DNA from 4 places in the Micromonospora sediminimaris genome. Region 1 is predicted to be linked to each of the others. Evidence: riboswitches for the same ligand, from Rfam matches in the RefSeq annotation. Region 1 holds a riboswitch; each other region holds the start of a gene.
The links. Region 1 has a riboswitch for cyclic di-AMP ahead of Vse01_RS14025 (NlpC/P60 family protein). Riboswitches for the same ligand answer to the same signal wherever they lie in the genome.
Positions count from the first base shown of each region.

Region 2: it holds a riboswitch for cyclic di-AMP, as region 1 does, so the genes downstream of both, Vse01_RS08275 (coiled-coil domain-containing protein) here and Vse01_RS14025 (NlpC/P60 family protein) in region 1, are expected to answer to the same signal.
Region 3: it holds a riboswitch for cyclic di-AMP, as region 1 does, so the genes downstream of both, Vse01_RS19065 (coiled-coil domain-containing protein) here and Vse01_RS14025 (NlpC/P60 family protein) in region 1, are expected to answer to the same signal.
Region 4: it holds a riboswitch for cyclic di-AMP, as region 1 does, so the genes downstream of both, Vse01_RS24565 (C39 family peptidase) here and Vse01_RS14025 (NlpC/P60 family protein) in region 1, are expected to answer to the same signal.

Region 1 covers NZ_BOPD01000016.1:25,823-29,429, forward strand. Annotated here, with positions in the region: gene dcd (dCTP deaminase) at 1-495, shown strand, start outside; gene Vse01_RS14025 (NlpC/P60 family protein) at 582-1,616, opposite strand; cyclic di-AMP (ydaO/yuaA leader) riboswitch at 1,691-1,824, opposite strand; gene Vse01_RS14030 (C40 family peptidase) at 2,017-3,027, opposite strand; gene Vse01_RS14035 ((Fe-S)-binding protein) at 3,278-3,607, opposite strand, start outside.
Region 2 covers NZ_BOPD01000009.1:250,177-253,783, forward strand. Annotated here, with positions in the region: gene Vse01_RS08265 (metal-sensitive transcriptional regulator) at 1-142, shown strand, start outside; gene Vse01_RS08270 (YibE/F family protein) at 418-1,764, shown strand; cyclic di-AMP (ydaO/yuaA leader) riboswitch at 1,931-2,062, shown strand; gene Vse01_RS08275 (coiled-coil domain-containing protein) at 2,066-3,082, shown strand; gene Vse01_RS08280 (carbonic anhydrase) at 3,219-3,607, opposite strand, start outside.
Region 3 covers NZ_BOPD01000023.1:50,129-53,735, reverse strand. Annotated here, with positions in the region: gene Vse01_RS19075 (HelD family protein) at 1-251, shown strand, start outside; gene Vse01_RS19070 (cation diffusion facilitator family transporter) at 343-1,260, shown strand; cyclic di-AMP (ydaO/yuaA leader) riboswitch at 1,413-1,544, shown strand; gene Vse01_RS19065 (coiled-coil domain-containing protein) at 1,549-2,652, shown strand; gene Vse01_RS19060 (1-phosphofructokinase family hexose kinase) at 2,868-3,607, shown strand, end outside.
Region 4 covers NZ_BOPD01000036.1:21,885-25,491, reverse strand. Annotated here, with positions in the region: gene Vse01_RS24575 (helix-turn-helix domain-containing protein) at 1-699, shown strand, start outside; gene Vse01_RS24570 (DUF397 domain-containing protein) at 690-890, shown strand; gene Vse01_RS24565 (C39 family peptidase) at 1,033-1,947, opposite strand; cyclic di-AMP (ydaO/yuaA leader) riboswitch at 2,127-2,268, opposite strand; gene Vse01_RS24560 (hypothetical protein) at 2,546-3,304, opposite strand; gene Vse01_RS24555 (hypothetical protein) at 3,529-3,607, opposite strand, start outside.

The sequences.
Region 1 (3,607 bases):
CCCTCCAGCATCGACGTACGACTGGACAAACTGTTCCGGGTCTTCAACAACCACCTCTACACCCACATCGACCCGGCGACCCGACAGGACGACCTCACCTCCGCCGTCGAGGTGCCCGACGGCCAAGCGTTCGTGCTGCACCCGGGCGAGTTCGTGCTCGCCTCGACGCTTGAGGTCATCTCGCTGGGCGACCAGCTCGCCGGCCGCCTCGAAGGCAAGTCCAGCCTGGGACGTCTCGGCCTGCTCACCCACTCGACCGCCGGCTTCATCGATCCCGGCTTCTCCGGTCACGTCACCCTGGAGCTGTCCAACGTGGCCAACCTGCCGATCACCCTCTGGCCGGGCATGAAGATCGGGCAGCTCTGTATCTTCCGGCTCTCCTCGCCGGCCGAGCACCCGTACGGCTCGGCCGTCTACGGTTCCCGTTACCAGGGCCAGCGCGGCCCGACGCCGAGTCGCGCCTGGCAGAGCTGGCGCACCTGGCCCACCCGCTGACACCGCAGGGTCGCTGCGGGCGATGATTCACTGCCCGTGCCGCGCCGCCGGAACCGTAAGGGCCCGACGTCGTACGCTCCGAAGCCTCAGCCCGGCCGGCCGAAGCTGTGCACCGGGCCGCTGTCCAGTCGCTTCATCTTGACCGGCTGACCCGCCCGGGAGGCGTGCACCACCCAGCCACCACCGACGTACATGCCGACGTGGTGCAGGTCCCGGTAGTAGAAGACGAGGTCGCCGGGGCGCAGCGCGCCGCGACTGACCGACGCGGTGACCCGGCGCTGCCTGGCCGCGTTGTGCGGCAGTGCGACACCGGCCCGCGACCATGCGGCCAGCGTCAGCCCGGAGCAGTCGTACGCGTTCGGCCCCTCGGCGCCCCAGGAGTACGGCTTGCCGATCTGGGCGCAGGCGAAGGTGACCGCCTCACCGGCCGGTCCGCCGGGGTAGCTGGCCGGACAGGGCGCCGGCCGCAGCGGGCCACCGCCACCCTTGCCGTACGCCCGTAGCCGGAGCCGCTGCAACCGGTCGATCTCGGCGTCGATCCGTCGCCGCTTGTCGGCGAGATCGGCCTCGGTGCGGGTGAGCTGATCGATGGTGTGGTCCAGCCCGGCCTTGGCCGCGGCGAGTTCGTCGCGCAGTTCACTCGCGTGCCGGACGTCCTGCTGCTGCACGCGCGCATACCGGTCGAGCAGGCCGAGTTGCTCGACGACCTCGCCCGGCGACCGGCTGCCGAGCAGCGCGTTGACGGCCCGCACCTGCTCGCCCTTGTAAGCGCCGGCAGCGAGCTTGCCGACCCGGTCCATCGCCTGGTCCACCTGGCGTTGCAGCGGCGCGATCCGAGCGGCCAGCGCGTCCGCCTCCCGCCGCTTGCCGGCCAGGTCCTGCCGGGTGGCGTTGTGCTGTTCGATGACGGGTTCGAGCCGGTTCCAGTCCTCGTCGATCCGGCGCTCGATGTCGGCGACCGTGGGGTCGGCCCAGGCCGCCGCCGCACCGCCGGTCAACATCACGGCGGTCGCGGCCAGGGCGGCGGGGATGCAGCGGTACCAGCGGAAACGCGGCGCTGCCGTCGGCCGGCCGGGCAATCCCGGACGCGGTGACGGCGGCCGCGGGGCATGGTCTGCCACCGGGCTCAGCACTCCTTCTTCCCATACCGCCTACCGGGTCAGGCCCTGTGTCGGAGTCTGGACTCCGCCTCGGCTCGACCGAGGACTTCGACACAGGGCCTAGCTGACGGGTTCGGGCGGGAAGGGGCGCCCTACCGTGCCCCGCACGGATTCACCCCGGGTACCTGGTTCCCCGGCTCGCTCACGAGCGATTCGGCGGTGTCGGACCGTTACCGCCCCGGATGGACGGATCTGCCAGCGGTCGACGATTGCCCAGCGTAGGGACGATCAGCGTCGATACGCAACACAACCACACCGTCACTGTGGGTGCTGACATCCGACAATGGCGAGGGCCCCCGTCGACTTGACCGGGGACCCTCGGGAGATCCTGTGCGACCGCTCAGCGGACGCTGGTGGCGGCTCAGCCGGGTCGGCGGAAACCGGCGAGCGGCATGGTGGTGATCGGCGAGACGTTTACCGGCTTACCGGCTCGGGCCGCATGCACCATCTGGTTGTTGCCCAGGTAGAGCCCCACGTGGTGCAGGTCGCTGAAGAAGAAGACCAGGTCACCCGGACGGGCGTCGGACCGCGAGATGGCCTTGCCCTCGTTCCACTGTGCGCCGGTGAAGTGGGTGAGCGAGATGCCGGCAGCCCGGTAGGCGTACTGGGTCAGACCCGAGCAGTCGAACGAGTTCGGGCCGGTGGCGCCCCACACGTACGGCTTGCCGACCTGGGCGCATGCCGTACGGATGGCGGTGCGAGCGGCATCGCTGACCACACCGTTGATGGTCGGGCAGTTGGTGGTCTTCACCGTGGTCACCGGCAGCGACCGTTCGAGCCGCTTGATCTCGGCGTCGATCTGCTTCTTCTTCGCCGCCAGCTGCTTCGCCTTCGTCTCCTGGTCGGCGATCAGGGCGTCGAGCTTGGCCTTCTGGTCGTCGTACTTCTTGCGGATCTTCATGACACCTTCGAGCTCGCGGCGCTCCTGCGACGCGAGCCGGTCAAGGAAGGCCATCTGCTCGCCGAGCTCGTTCGGCTTGGAGTTGAGCAGCACAACACCGATCTCCTTGGACGGGCCGGTGATGTAGTACCGGGAGGCGAGATCGGCGACCCGGTTCATCGCCAGCTCGGTCTCCAGAGCCAGCGGCTGGATCTTCTTCTCCAGGCTCTTCGACTTCTGCTTGTTGACCCGCAGCTGGGAGCGCACCTTGTTGTACTGCTCGATTGTGGGTTCCAGCTTCTCCCACTGCTTGTCGATCTGGGCCTCGATCTCGTCGACCGAGGGTTCGGCGTACGCGGGGGCGGCGAGCAGGCCGGCACCGACCGCGGCGGCGGCGACGAGGACGACCAGCCCACGGGCGGCCCTACGCAGGCCACCCGGACGGGATCGCCCTGGCGCACGACGATGGAGGGGCATGGTTGCCACCGGCAGCGTCTCCTTTGCAGCCGACCACCGGGCGTCCCGCGAGCGGTAAGGGGCGGGGACAGACGACCCATGGCGGTCGGTGCCCAACATTAGGGAACGGTAGGTGGGGAATCAAGGCGACCAACGGCTCATTCACCTTTGCGCGACGGTACGCACACAAAGGGTGTCGACCAATTCGTTACAGTTACGCACGTCAATTGAAAACCGGGCGGGCGGCACTGGTTGAGGTGCCGCCCGCCCGCTGCATTGAGGGCGGTCAGCCGGCCACCGGCGTGCTGTCCCCGGTGCCGCCGACCCGCTCGGGCTTGACCGACCGGAGCAGGACGCTTGCCACGTCGATCACCTCGACCTGCTCGCCGGCACCCTTGCCGTTGACCCCGTCGCTGAGCATTGTCGAGCAGAACGGACAGCCGACGGCGACCGTCCTCGCTCCGGTGGACATGGCCTCCTCGACCCGGTCCACGTTGATCCGCTTGCCGATGCGCTCCTCCATCCACATGCGGGCGCCACCGGCACCGCAGCAGAAGGAGCGCTCGCTGTTACGCGGCATTTCGGTCAGCTCACCCTCGATGGCGCTGCCGAGCAC
Region 2 (3,607 bases), on a different contig from region 1:
GGCCGCCCTGGACAAGGTCGCCCTCGGCCTGCTCGACGGGCACGCCCGGCACTGCATGCACGAAGGTGCCGCCGAGGGGCGCGCCGACGAGATGGCGACCGAGATGATGGCCGCCGTGGGCCGACTCATGAAGCGCGGCTGACCCGACCCGCCGACGCACCCTCGCGACAGGCGTCGACAGGTCCGGCTGGTTACCATTCGCACACGATGGCCAGCCGAAATCCGTGCCTCGCGGCCCGAGGTCGCCGTCAGGCGTACGCCCGCACGGCCGTCGCGAGCCGGTCCACAGCTCACGGTACGCAGCCACCCCGCCACACTCAGGCCATTCGGGCTGCCCTTCCACACCGCCGTCCGGCGGCACTGAACCGTCTCGCCCATCGACACGTACTCAGCCCTGAAATCGTTGGGAGACACTGAATGGGCGCCGACCACACCCGTTCCGCTCCGCCCACCCCGCCGGGGGTGCGGCGGATCCTCGTCGTGACGGTGGTCCCCCTCTTCATCGCCACCCTGGTCGCCGCCATCGTGCTCTGGCCCCGGGACGCCCCGCGCCCCGAGGCCGCCGACGACACCCCCCGCTACCACGGCACGGTCACCCGGGTGGTCAGCGAGCCATGCCCGCCCAACCCGGTGGTACCCGAGGGGACTCCGACGGCTGCGGACGGCCCCTGCGGCACGGTCACCGTCCGGGTACAGACCGGACCGGACGCCGGGCAGGAGGTGCAGACACCCATCCCGACCGGGCCGGGCGCCCCTCGCGTCGAGGTCGACGACGACATCATCCTGGTCTCGCTGATCGACCCGGAGGATCCGACGGTCAGCACCTACAACATCGCCGAGCACCAACGCGGCAAGCCGCTGGTGTGGCTGGCCGTCCTCTTCGCCGCCGCCATCGTCGCCTTCGGGCGGCTACGCGGACTGGCCGCGCTGGGTGGCCTGGCCGCCAGCTTCGCCATCCTGCTGACCTTCGTACTGCCCGGCATCAGCGCCGGCCAGCCACCGCTCGCGGTCGCCATCGTCGGCGCCTCGCTGATCATGTTCGTGGTGCTGTACCTGACCCACGGCATATCCGCCCAGACTTCGGTGGCCGTGCTCGGCACGCTCGCCAGTCTGGTGCTCACCGGGCTGCTCGGGCTGGCTGCGACCGGGGCCACCCACCTGACCGGTTTCGGCAGCGAGGACGCCACCACCCTGTCCATGTTCCGGGCCGACGTCGACCTGCACGGTCTGCTGCTCGCCGGCATCATCATCGGCTCGTTGGGCGTACTCGACGACGTCACGGTCACCCAGGCCGCCGCGGTCAACGAGTTGCGCCACGCCAACCCGGACCTCTCCCGCCGGGAGTTGTACCGCTCGGCCACCCGGGTCGGGCGGGCACACATCGCCTCTGTGGTCAACACGATCGTGCTGGCGTACGCCGGCGCCTCGCTGCCACTCCTGCTTCTGCTGACCGCGGATTCCCGCGCACTGGGGCAGATCCTGACCAGCGAGTTCCTCACCACGGAGATCGTTCGTAGCGTGGTCGCCACGCTCGGGCTGATCGCCGCGGTACCGCTTACCACCGCGCTGGCCGCGGTGGTAAGCACCGCCGGGCGCGGCGACGCCGACGTCCACAGCGGTGAGCCCACCCCCGTGATTCCCCGGCCGGCAACGGACCGGGCCGAGGCGCTCCACGCCCTCAGCACCCCACCCACCCGAAACACGCCCCCCGCCACCCCTTCAAGGTGGCCCGACCCGGACAGGAGCACGGACACCACATGGTGACACTCCTCAACGTGACCGCCCCTGTAAACGCGGCTCGTAATCGTGTCGCTGGTCACTCAAAGCGATTACGAAATGACGCATCTAGTCGGGTTCGGGGCGTAGAAGCACAGATGGACTGTCAGGTAACCTCACTGCCGGTCACCGCCGAAGGCGCGCAGCGGCGCCTGCGGTGCCGCCGCCCAATCGCCGCCAGGCGAGCCGGGGACCCAGGTACGTGGGGTGAATCCGCGAAAGCGGTAGGGGCCACTTCCGTCCCGAACCCGTCAGCTAACCCGGTCGGCGGTCGATGGAAGGGAAAACAGTGACGGCACCCCTACGCCGCTGGTTGACGCCCGTGGTGGCCGTGTTCGCCGCGTTCGCCGTTTTCGCTGGTCCGATGCCGGCGACGGCCGCACCGAACGACCCCAAACCAGCAGAGCACGACGACGCCCCGCCGATGCTCAACGACTTGATCGAGGCGACCACCCGGGACTACTCCAAGGCCAAGGCCAAACTGGAGAAGTCCAAGAAGCGGCAACTCCGACTGGCGGTTGAGGTCCGCGCCGCTCAGGCTGACCTGGACGCACTCTCGCCACAGGTCGCTCAGATCGCCACCCAGTCGTACCGCACGGGCCGGGTCGGCGCGATCGCCATGCTGTTGCAGAGCAGCGCACCGGACTCGTTCATCAACCGGGCCTCGGCACTGGACGAGCTGAACCTGGTGAACGACAAGAAACTGGGCGAGGTCAACGCGATCAAGCTCCGCGCCGAGCAGGCCAAGCTCGCGCTCGACGCCGAGGTGCGCGAGCAGAAGAAGCTGACAAACGACATGGCGCGCAAGAAGAGCGAGGCGGAGAAGTCCCTCCGACTGGTCGGTGGTGTCGGCCTGACCGGCGGGCTGGTAGACGCCACCTCGCCGGTGGCCCGGATCGCGCCGAACCGGGCCTCGGACGGTGGCTGGAAGCCCGAGTCGTGCAGCCAGAACGACCCCACCACGTCGGGCTGCATCACGCCGCGGACGCTGCACATGTACAAGGAGGTCAAGCGAGCCGGATTCAACCGGTTCGTCGGCTGCTTCCGTCCGGGTGACAAGTTCGAGCACCCCAAGGGCCGGGCCTGTGACTGGTCATTGCAGAACAGCGGCTTCAGCCCGTGGCACAACAACGACACCCGGATCTACGGCAACAACCTGGCGGCCTTCCTGGTCCGCAACGCCGACCGGCTGGGCGTCTACTACGTGATCTGGAACCGGCAGATCTGGTTCGCGGCCACCGAGCGCTGGAGTTCCTACAGTGGCCCGTCCAACCACACGGACCACGTACACGTGTCGCTGCTCTGATCGCTCACACGACGCACCGAGGGCCGTCCCGCCAACCGTGGTGGGACGGCCCTCGGCGTTCCGGAGGTCACCGTCGGACGCGGTCGCCGACTGCCGGTACCCGGACCGGCCTCATTCCTCGCGACGGGTCGCGGGATCAGGGCGCGGTCGCCATCGCACCGCCGAGTGCGGCGGGTTCCGCGGCGACCGCCCGCACCTCACCGGCGGCCAGTCGGTACGACATGCCGACCACCGCACATCGCCCGGCCGCCACCTCCGCAGCGAGAGTCGCGGAGGAGGCCAGCATCGTCTCGACGGTCCGCGCGATGTGGATGTCCACGATGCCGTCCAGGTCGTGCACTCCGGCGTCCTGCGCCCGGCGCAGGCTCGGCACCACGGCGTCGACCACGGCGCCCAGATGCCCGGGCGGCGTGGTGGCGGTGGCCAGTGCCTCGCGGGCCGCCTGGACAGCGCCGCACGAGTCGTGGCCGAGCACCACCACCAGGGGCGTACGCAGCACGGCCACCGCGTACTCCACGCTGCCCA
Region 3 (3,607 bases), on a different contig from region 1:
AGGTCGAGGGGACCGTCGGCGTGATCACTCCGGTGCCCCGACGGGACCAGGTCGCGGCCTGGCTGGGGGCGCTGGGCGGGCAGCGGTTGCAGGTGGTGACCAGCCTGGAGGCCAAGGGCATGGAGTACGACGGTGTGGTGCTGGTCGCCCCGGCGGAGATCCGGGCGGAGCCGGGCTCCGGTGTCCGTACCCTCTACGTCGCCCTGTCCCGGGCCACCCAGCGGTTGACCACCGTCGACCCGACCGGTTGAAACCGAGCACGGCGACCCGCCCGACGATTGCACACATAGCGATGTTGGCATAGCTCCGTCCCCGGTCCGGCGGACGACGCAAGGTGTCTGGGTGGGCGCCGGCCATGACCACCACCACGCTGCGGTGTCGAACGCCGCCCACCGCCACTCCGGCCGGCTGTGGGCAGCGTTCGCCCTGCTCAGCGCGCTGATGGTGATCGAGGCAGGCACCGCTCTGCGGACCGGTTCGCTGGCCCTGCTCTCCGACGCCGGGCACATGTTCACCGACGTGTTGGGCATCGGGATGGCCCTCGCGGCCGTGGCCGCCACCCGTCGGGCCGACACGGACCCGCAACGCACCTTCGGGCTCTACCGACTGGAGGTGCTCGCGGCCCTGGCCAACGCCGTACTGCTCTCCGGCGTCGCGGTGTACGTGCTGGTCGAGGCGGTACGCCGAATCGGCGATCCGCCCGAGGTGCTCGCCGGCCCGGTCCTGGTGGTGGCCGCACTCGGCCTGCTCGCCAACGTCGCCGCGTTCGCCCTCCTGCGTCCGGGGGCGCGGGAGAGCATCAACCTGCGCGGGGCGTATCTGGAGGTGCTGGCGGACCTGCTCGGTTCGCTTGGCGTGATCACGGCCGCCCTGCTGATCGCCGTGACCGACTGGTGGTGGGCCGATCCTCTGGTGGCCACCGCGATCGCCACGTTCATCCTGCCCCGGACCTGGCGCCTGGGCCGGGCCGCGGTACGCATCCTGGTCCAGGCCGCTCCGGAACACCTTCAGGTCACCGCGGTGTACGACCGGCTGGCCGCGGTGCCGGGCGTGGCCGGCGTCCACGACCTGCACGTCTGGACGTTGACCTCCGGCATGGAGGTCGCCTCGGCGCACCTCACCGTCAGACCGGGCGCCGACGTCGGCGCCGTGCTGGCGGCGGCCCGCTCGGCGCTGCACGAGGACTTCCAGATCGAGCACGCGACCCTCCAGATCGAGCCGCGGTCGGATCCCGGGCACTGCGGGGCGGCGCAGTGGTGACCGGAAGAATCAGAGAAAAGGGGTTATTGTCCGCTTTTGGTCTGTTCTACTAGTCAACAACTGAACACCAGCAGTAACAGCAGCTGCACCGGTCACATGGGCACCGGTAGGCTCGGACCCGGCCTCCGCCAGGCGGCACCCACAGGTGCCGGCGGCGGCCGCCGCCTAATCGCCCGCCAGGGCGAACCGGGGAACCAGGTTCCTGGGGTGTATCCGCGTCAGCGGTAGGGATCTTCCGTCCCGAACCCGTCAGCTAACCCGGTCGGCGGCTGACGGAAGGAAACGTGCATGCCAGCAGTGGCAACGGTAAGACCGGCCGCCCGTACGGCGGCCCTGATCGCCGCCGCGCTCGCCCTCACTCTCGGCGTCGCGCTGGCCCCCTTCACCCCCGCCGCCGCGGCATCGCCGCCATTGCGGGCGGCTGCCCCGGGCGACGTGGACGACGAGGGCGGCACCCCGGCGCTGCGGGCCCAACTGGAGGCCGCCAGCAAGGGCTACCTCGACGCCAAGACCGCACTCGACCGCTCGGTCAAGCGCCAGAAGAAGCTTGCCGAGCAGCTCAAGACGACCGAGAGTCAGGTCGCCGAGCGGGGCACCAAGGTCGCCGAGATCGCCGCACAGGCGTACCGCACCGGGCGGCTGGGCGCCGCGTCGGCTCTGCTCAACAGCGGTTCACCGGCCGGCTTCATGGACCGGGCGGCAGCGCTGGACGCGGTGGCTGCCAACGAGGATCGCGCGCTGCGTGAGCTCCAGGTGGCCCGGGACGAGGTCAGCGCCACCAAGCAGGCCCTGGACGTGGAGATCCAGGAGCAGCGCAAGCAGGTGGCCGTGATGGCCAAGCGCAAGGACCAGGCCGAGCGGGCGTTGACCGTGGCCATCGAGCGGGACGAGGCGGCCGAACGGGCCCGGGCCGCCGAGCGGGCCGCCCGGTCACCGTCGCGCAGCAGCGGGTCGAGTCCCACCGCCAAGCCCGCTCCCCGCAACTCCGACGGGTCGTGGCCCTCGGAGTCGTGCAGCGTCAACGACCCCACCCCGGCCAACGGCTGCATCACCCCACGCACCCTGCATGCGCTGAAGCAGGCCAAGTCGGCTGGCTTCACCCGGTACGTCTCCTGCTACCGCTCCGGCGGCTCGGGCGAGCACCCGAAGGGTCGGGCCTGCGACTTCGCCGCCCAGAAGAACGGCTTCGGCGGGGACGCGACCGGAGGCGACCGGACCTACGGCAACAACCTGGCGGCGTACTTCGTCAAGAACGCCGACCGGCTCGCGGTGCTCTACGTGATCTGGTACAGGCAGATCTGGCTGCCCAGCAGCGGCTGGAAGTCGTACAGCGGTGCCCGGGGTGACCCGTCCAGCGACCACACCAACCACGTCCACCTGTCGGTGTACTGACTTCCTCTTCGCGCCGGGTGAACTGCTCTTCACGAGCGGTTCACCCGGCGCTGCGTTTCACCGTTGGCCGGCGGGGCACCGTCCCTTCGGCGCGCATCGACGCGCCTCCTTGGTTACCGTCGTACCAGGAAGCGGTATTTGTCCGCTAACGGGAGGAACGCCATGAACGAGCGAATCGCCAGACCCGGCGGCGGTACGGACAACGGGGAGCGGTCATGACCGGCCGCGTCATGATCTTCGCACCGACACCGCTGCTGACCGTGACCATCGACCAGCCGAGCGACGCACCGGAGTTGCACCTGCACCCGGGCGGGCAGGGGGTGTGGCAGGCCAGGATGGTGTTGTCCCTCGGCGTCGACGTGGTGCTCTGCGCGGCGCTCGGCGGCGAGGTCGGGCAGGTACTGCAACCGTTGCTGGTAAGCGAGGGAGTCGACCTGAAGGTGGTGGCCCGCGACTCCGGCGGCACCGGCGGGTACGTGCACGACCGCCGCGAGGGGACCCGTCAGGAGATCGTCGACGTCATCGGCCAGCCGTTGAGCCGGCACGAGTTGGACGAGCTCTACAACCTCGCACTCGGCGAGGGCCTGCGCGCGCCGGTGAGCGTGTTGAGCGGGCCGAACCATCCGTCCCTGGTCCCCGCCGACCTCTACCGGCGCTTCGCGGCCGATCTCGGTGCCAACGGTGGCCGAGTGGTGGTGGATCTCTGCGGCGAGCACCTCGCCGCCGTCCTGGAAAGCGGTGTCTTCTTTCTCAAGGTCAGCCACGAGGAACTGATCGCCGACGGGCGGGCCGACGGCGACGACGAGGAGGAGCTCACCCGCGCGATGTACGACCTGCACGCCTCCGGCGCCGAGAACGTGGTGGTCAGCCGGGCCGACAAGCCCGCGTTGGCGCTTGTCGACGGCGAGGTGTTCGAGGTGCGGATGCCGCGGCTGGAGGCCGCCGACCCGCGCGG
Region 4 (3,607 bases), on a different contig from region 1:
GCGTCCCTGGTGTCCGCTGTGGAGGTGGGCACCCGCCCGCTCGACCGGCCGTACGCGAAGCGGGCGGACGAGGTCCTGGAGACCGGGGGCATGTTCGAGGAGTTGCTGCGAACCGCCGAGGCCCTGCGCCAACCCGCGTGGTTCCTGCCCTACCTGGAGGCGGAGCGGAACGCCCGGCAGCTCCGCTGTTACCAGCCGACGCTGGTTCCGGGCCTGCTCCAGACCGAGCGCTACGCCCGCGCGGTGATTCGGACCGACGCCGCGCTGACCGAGGCGGGAGTGGAGCGGCGGCTGGCCAACCGGATGGCCCGGCAGACGGTGCTGGAGCAGGACGACCCGCCCCAGCTCATCGCGGTGATCGACGAGGTGGTGCTGCGGCGGGTCGACGAGGAGCTGAAGGACGTGCTGGTCGAGCAGGTGCACCACCTCATGGCGCTGGCCACCCGACCCAACATCAGCGTGCACCTGGTGCCCACCGGCGTCGGCATGCACATCGGACTGACCGGCCCCTTCATCCTGGCGAGGGGGGCGGACGGTGACTGGGTGGGTAATCTCGAAACCCAACTCGGCGGCGTCCTGGTCGACAAGGACGGCGACCTGAGTGACCTGCTGTCCCGGTGGGAGACGGTGCGCAACGAGGCACTGTCCGGCCGCCAGTCGATCGAGCGCATGAAGGATGTTGTGAAGCCATGGATCTGAACGGCGCGACCTGGCGCAAGTCCACCCGCAGCGGTGCCGGCGGCGGCGACTGCGTGGAGGTCGCCGACAACCTGCCCGGCATCGTGCTGGTCCGCGACACCAAGAACCGCGACGCCGCCACGCTGGCCTTCACCCCGGCCGCCTGGGCGAGCTTCGTCGGCCTGGCGAAGCAGCACCGCACGCACGCCTGACGACGCAACACCGCACGCACGCCTGACGAAACCCGGGCCACGTCGACCCGACGACACAGCATGAACCCGCCGCTTGACGTACCCGAAACGGAAGCCCTCGGCCAGCGGGCCGAGGGCTTCCGGGTGCAGCGGGACGATGCGATCAGGCCGAGTAGCCGCGGGTGGCGGCCCAGTTGGCCAGGTCGATGGTGCTGAGCCAGTACGACGGGTACGAGGCGTCCGCCGAGTCGGCGATCTTCACCAGCCGCCCGGAGTCCTGGTAGCCGACCACGGCGATGTAGTGGCCGCCGGGGAACGAGTGCCAGCGGCCGTCGGTGTCGGTGACGGAACCGGCGACGTTCACCACGACGCCCCGCCCGTCGGTGATGGCGGCGACGACGTCCGCCTGGAGCTGGTCCATCTGGGCCGGGGTGGCCGCACCGCCACGGATCATCGTGGTCTCGTACGGGTCGCCCTTGACGACGGCGTTGAGGACGCGGGTGGTGTCCTCGGCCGAGTTGGTGCCGGCGAACGTGGTGCCGAGCTGGCTGGCCAGGGCGTCCTGACTGCGCGCGACACCGGCGGCGCTGAGCGCGTTACGCACCGCGGCGGGACCGCAGTAGTAGCCGTTGATCTGGGCCTCGTGGTCGTACTCCAGAACCTTCGAGGCCGGCGGCTTCGGTGCCGCCTTCTTGCTGACCAGGTCCGGGTCCGGGGTAGCCGAGCTGGCCTTCGGTGACGGCGAGGCGGCGGCGCTGGCCGGCGCGGCACTGGCCGGCGCGGCGCTGCTGGGTGCGGCGGTCGTCGGCGCGGCCTCCGCCTGACTCGGCGCGGCCACCGTGTCACTGAGCAGTTCGGCGGCGGCGGTCGTGGTCTGCGTGGGTGCCGGGGTGTTCCCGGTGCCGGCGAGGGCGGCTCCGGTGCCGGTGGCAAGTACGAGGGCCACGGCGGATCCGGCAACGAGCTGATAGGGGCGTTCGCTGACCAGCCGGCGGAGCCGGCGGGAAAGGGTGTGCTTCACGGTTCCTCCACGGGCTGAGGGGAGAACGGCACACCGGCTCCGGCGGTCGGGCGGCATCAGCGCGCCGACGACCGCCCGGGTGAGCGGGACAGGCCGTTCGAGGGGTACGCCCGGAGAGACCCGGGCGGTGGCGATGACCGGGGTCAGCTCGCGGCGGTCGGGCCAGCGAGCACGGGCACCGCGGTGCCGTGGAGGCGGGGGAACAGGGGGATCACATCGGACTGCACGAGGGTTGGTACTCCTTCCGTCACCGCCGACCGGGTTAGCTGACGGATTCGGGCGGGAAGACGCCCTACCGCGGGCCGAGACTCGCGGATTCACCCCAGTGGTGCAGTGGGTCCCCGGTTCGTGAGGTTCACGATTGAGCGGGTCGGTACGGCGTCGCTTCCTGCGATCGGTTACCGCACCGGACGCGCTGACACTACTGGCCGGTCATCTCGAAGCCAACCCACCATGACCTGCTTAAACATGATCCGTGGCGGCAATTTTCGGGTATCGGAGAACTGGCGTCGCTCAATGGGATCGACGGCATTCCGGGCACCTTAGGGTAACAACCGGACGGCCGGTGGAAATCTCGACGGAGATTGCTGCGGTAATCGCCTCACCTACGAACAGTGACCGAATTTCCGGCCCATGTGACCCAGCTCACGGAATTTCAGCCAAGCCGAGCCGGGCGCCAGCGCGGGACAAGGTCGCGCCGCCCGGTGGTGGCCCGACCGGAGACGGGCAGCCGGTTCGGTCGGAGCCGCTCGGCGGCCGCGTACGCCTCGGCGGAGAGGGCGCGGGCCGCCTCGGTGGCCAGTTCCGCCGCCCGCCACAGGTCCCGCTCCCGCTCGGCGGCCGATCGATAGGCGGCCAGGCGGTTGTCACGCACCACCCGGGCGAGGACCACCTCCTGCTCAGCCGGATGCCGCCGGGGATCCCAGCCGGACCGGCGCGCCAGCACATCGCTGAGTTGACGGGCGGTCAGGTCGCCACTCCAGTGGGCGGCCATCGCGGCCCGGCGCAGCCAGCGCTCGCGGGCCGCGTACTCAGCCGGGGTTCGGGGGGTGCGTGGGGTCGGCAGTCCGGCGACGCCGGCCAGCCGGCGGGCAGCGGCCTCCGCCTGGTCGTACGCGGCCCAGGCGCGGTCCAGTTCCGTCTGGGCCACCCGCCATGCCGTACGGCGTCGCTCGGCGTTCTGCCCGGCACCGGCTGCCGCGACCGCCACCTCGCCCGCGTATCGGCGCAGGTCGGCCTCTTCGGTCGCGGCGCGGAGCGCGTCCTCGTCGGCGGGTTTCTCCACCGGCCCGGCCGGCTCCGGGCGGGCGACAAGCACGGTGAGTACGCCCAACGCCAGCACGAGCAGGACCGACCAGATGGCGGCGGCGCGTGGCACCTCGATCAGGAACTGGTAGAGAACTGTCTTCTCCATGTCGGCACCTCGGGAAATCGGTACGGCGACGGTGGCCGTGCCGGCAGCGGATCGCGGATGGCGTTGCGGCGCGGTCGCGGTTCGTGCGGGTGCCCCTCGTGCTGAGGAGCACCGACGGTGCGGCTGGCGGCAACGGGTTGGCAAGGGCTCGGCGCGGGTGCGGCCCCGAGCGGTGCGGACGCGACGGAAGGTCGCCGGGGATCAGGCGGGCAGTGTCGCCGGGATCAGGCGTGCGGTGGGGCGCGGGCGGCCCGGACGCCCTCGACCGGGGCCGTAGACCCCCGCGTGACGCCCGCAGCGACG